One region of the Klebsiella sp. PK18 genome, then DNA from elsewhere that is predicted to be linked to it. Evidence: predicted binding sites of a transcription regulator. Region 1 holds the regulator's gene; each other region holds the start of a gene.

What was found. The regulator LexA, encoded in region 1, represses DNA repair genes until DNA is damaged. The targets are predictions, from matches to a motif close to TNCTGTATGTACATACAGNA.
Region 2: uvrB (excinuclease ABC subunit UvrB) is a predicted target of LexA. The motif match lies at 1,631-1,650, and genes of this name have one in related genera.
Region 3: dinB (DNA polymerase IV) is a predicted target of LexA. The motif match lies at 1,047-1,066, and genes of this name have one in related genera.

The regions. Positions count from the first base shown of each region.
Region 1 is NZ_CM173493.1:5,277,936-5,280,208, reverse strand. It holds gene AC3EMD_RS25860 (diacylglycerol kinase) at 37-405, shown strand; gene lexA (transcriptional repressor LexA) at 528-1,136, shown strand; gene dinF (MATE family efflux transporter DinF) at 1,206-2,273, shown strand, end outside.
Region 2 is NZ_CM173493.1:3,804,890-3,807,162, forward strand. It holds gene uvrB (excinuclease ABC subunit UvrB) at 1-1,555, opposite strand, end outside; partial or broken gene AC3EMD_RS18580 (hypothetical protein) at 1,967-2,176, shown strand; gene AC3EMD_RS18585 (ABC transporter ATP-binding protein) at 2,266-2,273, shown strand, end outside.
Region 3 is NZ_CM173493.1:4,538,805-4,541,077, forward strand. It holds gene dinB (DNA polymerase IV) at 1-1,034, opposite strand, end outside; gene AC3EMD_RS22410 (glycerophosphodiester phosphodiesterase family protein) at 1,195-2,055, shown strand.

The DNA of each region.
Region 1 (2,273 bases):
CACTCATCGACGTCATTTACGTAAAAAGGTTTTGTGATGGCCAATAATACCACCGGGTTAACCCGAATCATTAAGGCGGCAGGTTACTCCTGGAAAGGATTTCGCGCAGCGTGGATCAACGAGGCCGCGTTTCGTCAGGAAGGTATCGCCGCCATCGTGGCCGTCGCGATAGCCTGCTGGCTGGACGTCGACGCCATCACCCGCGTATTGCTGATTGGGTCGGTCCTGCTAGTGATGATAGTCGAAATTCTCAACAGCGCGATTGAGGCGGTCGTGGATCGTATAGGCTCGGAATATCATGAGCTTTCAGGGCGCGCCAAAGACATGGGATCGGCGGCGGTCCTGCTGGCGATTATCATCGCACTGATCACCTGGGGAACGCTGCTGTGGAGCCATTATCATTAACGTTCTTCGCTAAGCCTCGCAAAATATAAACAATCTGCCGATTTTTGTGTGCCATGTGGTTCCAAAATCACCGGTAGCTGTATATACTCACAGCATAACTGTATATACACCCAGGGGGCGGAATGAAAGCGTTAACGACCAGGCAGCAAGAGGTGTTTGATCTCATTCGGGATCATATCAGCCAGACGGGCATGCCGCCGACGCGTGCGGAAATTGCTCAGCGCTTGGGGTTCCGTTCCCCAAACGCGGCGGAAGAACACCTGAAAGCGCTGGCGCGTAAAGGCGCGATCGAGATCGTCTCCGGTGCTTCTCGCGGTATCCGCCTGCTGACGGAAGAAGAACATGGCCTGCCGCTGATCGGCCGCGTCGCCGCCGGCGAGCCGCTGCTGGCGCAGCAGCACATTGAGGGGCACTATCAGGTCGACCCGTCGATGTTTAAACCCAACGCGGATTTCCTGCTGCGCGTCAGCGGCATGTCGATGAAAGACATCGGTATCCTTGATGGCGATCTACTGGCGGTCCACAAAACCCAGGACGTGCGTAACGGCCAGGTGGTGGTAGCGCGCATTGACGACGAAGTGACGGTGAAGCGCCTGAAAAAGCAGGGTAACGTCGTCGAACTGTTGCCGGAAAACAGCGAATTTACCCCTATCGTTGTCGATCTGCGTCAGCAGAGTTTTACCATTGAGGGTCTGGCCGTTGGCGTGATCCGTAATGGAGAATGGATGTAACGCCTGCCCCTGCGCAGCGTCATCTGATGCATGACGCTGCGACGTTTGTCCTCAATCAGGTCTCCGAACATGCTGCTCAACGCTGCCGATAAAGCGCTGTGGCGCCTTGCGATCCCGATGATTTTCTCCAATATCACCGTCCCGCTGCTGGGGCTGGTGGATACCGCGGTGATCGGCCACCTTGACAGCCCGGTATACCTCGGCGGCGTCGCGGTTGGGGCGACGGCTACCAGTTTCCTCTTCATGCTGCTGCTGTTTTTGCGCATGAGCACCACCGGGCTCACCGCTCAGGCCTGGGGTGCCAAAGATCCGCTGCGACTGGCGCGGGCGCTGGTGCAGCCGCTGACTCTGGCGCTGGGCGCCGGGGTTCTCATCATCCTGTTTCGCCTGCCGCTGATTAACCTCGCTCTGCATATTGTCGGCGGCAGTGAGGCGGTGCTTGAGCAGGCGAGACGGTTTCTCGAAATCCGCTGGCTCAGCGCCCCCGCCTCGCTGGCCAATCTGGTGCTGCTCGGCTGGCTGCTGGGAGTCCAGTACGCCCGGGCGCCGGTGATTCTGCTGGTGGTCGGTAATCTGCTCAATATTGTGCTCGACCTGTGGCTGGTGATGGGCCTGCGGATGAACGTCCAGGGGGCGGCGCTGGCCACGGTCACCGCGGAGTACGCCACTCTCATTATTGGCCTGATGATGGCGAAGCGGGTGCTGACGCTGCGCGGCGTGTCGCTGGCAATGCTGAAAAACGCCTGGCGCGGGGATCTGCGCCGTCTGCTGGCGTTGAATCGGGACATCATGCTGCGTTCCCTGCTGCTACAGCTGTGCTTTGGCGCGCTGACCGTGTACGGCGCGCGTCTGGGCAGCGACATTGTGGCGGTCAATGCGGTACTGATGACCATGCTGACCTTTACCGCCTATGCGCTGGATGGCTTTGCCTATGCCGTGGAGGCCCACTCCGGCCAGGCCTACGGCGCGCGCGACGGCAGCCAGCTGCTGGAAGTCTGGCGGGCGGCCTGCCGGCAGTCTGGCATGGTGGCGCTGGCGTTTGCCCTGATTTATAGCCTGGCGGGGGAGTACATCATCGCGTTGTTAACCTCGCTGCCTTCTCTGCAGCAGCTGGCCGATCGCTATCTGATCTGGCAG
Region 2 (2,273 bases), 1.5 Mb from region 1:
CCACCAGCGACACCTCCGGCATATCCAGCCCCTCACGCAGCAGGTTGATCCCTACCAGCACGTCAAACTCGCCAAGGCGCAGGTCGCGGATAATCTCCATACGCTCGACGGTGTCGATATCCGAGTGCAGATAGCGCACCCGCTCGCCGTGCTCCTCAAGATACTCGGTTAAATCCTCCGCCATCCGCTTAGTGAGGGTGGTCACCAGCACGCGCTCGTTGATGGCCGTGCGCAGGCGGATCTCTGACAACAGATCGTCTACCTGGGTGGCTACCGGCCGCACTTCGATGATCGGGTCAAGCAGACCGGTCGGCCGCACCACCTGATCCACCACTTCGCCGCCGGATTTATCCAGCTCGTAGGCGCCGGGGGTTGCCGAGACGTAGATGGTTTGCGGGGCCAGCGCTTCAAATTCTTCAAACTTCATCGGCCGGTTATCCAGCGCCGACGGCAGGCGGAAACCGTACTCCACCAGCGTCTCTTTGCGCGCCCGGTCGCCCCGGTACATACCGCCGATCTGCGGCACCGTAACGTGGGATTCGTCTATCACCAGCAGACCGTCTGCCGGCAGATAGTCAAACAGAGTGGGCGGCGGCTCGCCGGGCCCGCGACCGGAAAGGAAGCGCGAGTAGTTTTCAATGCCCGAGCAGTAGCCCAGCTCGTTCATCATTTCGAGGTCGAACTGGGTACGCTGGGTTAAGCGCTGCTCTTCCAGAAGCTTGTTGTTGGCCAGCAGAACCTTGCGCCGCTCCGCCAGCTCCAGCTTGATCTCTTCCATCGCCTGGACGATGCGTTCCCGCGGCGTCACGTAGTGGGTCTTGGGATAAATGGTGTAGCGCGGCACCGTCGATTCCACGTGGCCGGTGAGCGGGTCGAACAGCGACAGGCGCTCGACCTCTTCATCAAACAGCTCAATGCGCAGCGCGATATCGTCGGATTCCGCCGGGAAGACGTCGATCACCTCGCCGCGCACGCGAAAGGTGCCGCGCTGGAAGGCCTGATCGTTGCGGGTATACTGCAGTTCGGCCAGACGGCGCAGGATAGCGCGCTGGTCAATCAGCATCCCGACCGTCAGGTGCAGCATCATCTTCAGGTACAGGTCCGGGTCGCCGAGGCCGTAGATAGCCGAGACTGACGCCACCACCACCACGTCGCGCCGCTCGAGCAGCGCTTTGGTCGCCGACAAGCGCATCTGCTCGATATGTTCGTTTACCGAGGCGTCCTTCTCAATGAAGGTATCTGAGCTGGGGACGTAGGCTTCCGGCTGATAGTAATCGTAGTAGGAGACGAAATACTCGACGGCATTCTCCGGGAAAAACTCTTTCATCTCGCCGTAGAGCTGGGCCGCCAGGGTTTTGTTTGGCGCCAGCACCATCGTCGGCCGCTGCAGGTCGGCAATCACGTTGGCGATGGTGAAGGTTTTACCGGAGCCGGTGACCCCCAGCAGCGTTTGATGCGCGAGCCCATCCTCCAGCCCCTCTTCCAGGCGGCGGATGGCTTCCGGTTGGTCTCCGGAGGGGCGAAAGGCGGAATGCAGAACAAACGATTTACTCATTGATCAAAACCTGAAGATGGATTTAGCGGCCGGTGTTTAATTCTACCCTCCGGGCCATTTTTTGCCAACAAATTATACTGGATATTTAAACAGTACATCACTATGATAGCGTCAGTAAACGGCTTATTTCGGCGCCATGGTGCGCATAAAACGCGCACCGGGTGGAATAATCCTCCGGCCGGCAGGGTTATCCCCAGAAATTTTTACCTTTTAACATTTGTCAAGCGGACGGGTGAAAGTTTTATGGCAGTAGATGACGCTTTTCTTACACCCATTGATTTTATATAACACGCTGATATTTAAGTACTTTAACGAAAAGACGCCTTTCGCGCCAATTCAGCCGCAGGCCGCGTACGCTCTAGCTTACCGCAGGTTTTCTAACTCTAATACACAAGGTTATCCACAGGAATAGTGGATAACTGTCTGCAGCCCAAGACCGCCGCCGCCCGGCGCAAATCGACTTTCGCTGTAAACCGTGCGGCGAAAAATTTTTATCGAACTATTTTTGATAACTATCCGTTTAAAGCCGCTCGATTTTTGCTGCTTTTTGCACCACCCTTTAGCGTCGGGCACCGGAAAAGTGCAGCGCCCGCGCTGACTATGCCCGATGGTGTCGGCGTTTCGCGGTTTTTTCCGAGCGTTCTTTTTCCTGGCAAGAGTTTTGCAGCATCTTTCTGTCGCCCTGACGCCAGGATAAGGAGAAAACGTCCATGTTGAA
Region 3 (2,273 bases), 740 kb from region 1:
CTTTCCAGCTGCGGATCGAGCAGCGTCACATGGAGCCCAACCAGACGCACGCCCCGTCCGCCGCGGCGCTCATCCCAGGCTTTGTGGGCGGTGGCAATCAGATCCTCTTTGTTCAGCCGCGGCCAGACGTGCTCCTGAGTGGTCAGCTGGAAATCATTAAATTTCAGTTTAATCCCCTGGCGGGCGATCAGCAGGTCCGGTTTAACCTTCGCCAGCCGCCGCTCCAGTTCGGGATAGAGATTTTCGATAATCGCTTCGCACGCTGACCATTCGTGGATATCTTCCGCTAACGTCCGCTCCACGCCCACCGATTTACGTTGCCGATCGTTATGGATTTCCCGCTCATCAATCCCGTGGCTGCGCTCCCACAGAATACGGCCGAATTTACCGAAGCGCTTGAGCAGCATGGCCAGATCGCTGTTCTGCACATCGCCACAGGTACGCAGGCCCATATTTTCCAGCTTCGCCGCCGACACCTTTCCGACACCGGGTATTTTCGCCAGCGGCAGCGCCCGCACAAACTCTGCCACCTGATGGGGAGCGATAACGAACTGGCCGTTGGGTTTATTCATATCGGAAGCGATTTTAGCGAGAAACTTCACCGGCGCCACGCCCGCCGAAGCGGTGAGGCGCAGCTCCCGTTCGATGGTCTGGCGGATCTCCTGAGCTATCAGGGTGGCCGACCCGTGACAATGCACGCTGTCGCTGACGTCAAGGTAGGCTTCATCCAGCGACAGCGGCTCAATGCGCGAGGTATAGCGGGAGAAAATTTCGCGGATATGATTCGAGGCTTCTTTGTAGGCATCGAAGCGGCCGGGAAGCAGCGTGAGATGCGGGCACAGCTTGAGCGCCGTTGCCGTCGGCATGGCGCTGCGCACGCCAAACTTACGCGCAGGATAGTTCGCGGTACTAATCACGCCACGCTGTACCCGACTGCCGCCTATCGCGAGGGGAATATCGCGCAACGCCGGGTTGTCGCGCATCTCCACCGCCGCAAAGAAACAGTCCATATCGACATGGATAATTTTACGCATCGTCAGACTCAATACTGTATACCCATACAGCATAGCAAAAACTGCGCGCCAGTTTGATGCTTTTTTTACTGCGGTGGTCAAAAAAACGCTGACAACATAAAAGTGCAATAAATCATGTTTACTTTCATAAAGTTAATCAACTAATCTGAAAGATACAATCATGAAGAAACGACTCACCGCCCTTTGCCTGCTGGCCGCCAGCAGCGCTTTAGCTAACCCACAGCTGATTGCCCACCGCGGCGGTACCGGCGATGCGCCGGAAAATACCCTGCCGGCCATTAAACTGGCGCTGGAGAACCACGCTGAGGCCATCTGGGTCACGGTGCAGTTAAGCCGCGACGGCGTACCGGTACTCTACCGTTCAAGCGATCTCTCCGCCCTGACCAACGCCGAGGGTAAGGTCTCCAGCTTAACCGCCGCCGAGCTGGCGAAAGTCGACGCCGGCTGGAAATGGGGGGATGACAGCCACCCGTGGCGCGGTAAGCAGGCCACGATCCCGACCCTGCAAAGCGTGCTGCAACAGTGGCCGCACACTTTTTTCTATATCGATATCAAATCTCCAGATACCGATCCGGCGGTGATGGGCGAACGCCTGCTGGCAGTGTTAAAAGCCACCGACAGCCTCGATCGCGTGCGGGTCTATTCCACCGATGACCGCTATATCGCCGCCCTGCCATCGGCTATTCCCCGCTTCGTCACCCGCAGCGAGACTCGCACTAAACTTGCGACTATTTCACTCAGCCACCAGTGTCAGCTGAGCAGCCAGCACGAGGGCGAGCAGTGGTATGGGCTGGAGCTGAAGCGCAAGGTGGAGGTGGTGGAGAAGTTTACCCTTGGCGAAGGGATCTCCCCGGCAACGCTCACCTGGGATAAAGAGGCGATGGATTGCTTCCGCTCACAGGGCAAAGCGCACATTATTTTCTTCGGCATCAACAGTGCGGAAGACTACCGCACGGCGAAGGAGCTGGGTGCCGACGGGGTGATGGTGGATTCTCCGGCACAGGCGAAAAGCTGGCAGTAAGGGAGTCAACGGCTAAAAAGGCCGCGAAAGCGGCCTCACATTGCTGGCATGCTATTGCCGGGTGGCGGCTAGCGCCTGACCCGGCCTACGGTCCCAAATCACCGCCGGGCCTGGGGCAACTGAAACTGCCGGTGCTGGCGGCCTCAACATCGCTGAGACGTTCCCGGAAGGCCGGGGCAGCCCGCATGGATGCGGGCTGAGGGCCGTGTTTTGCACGG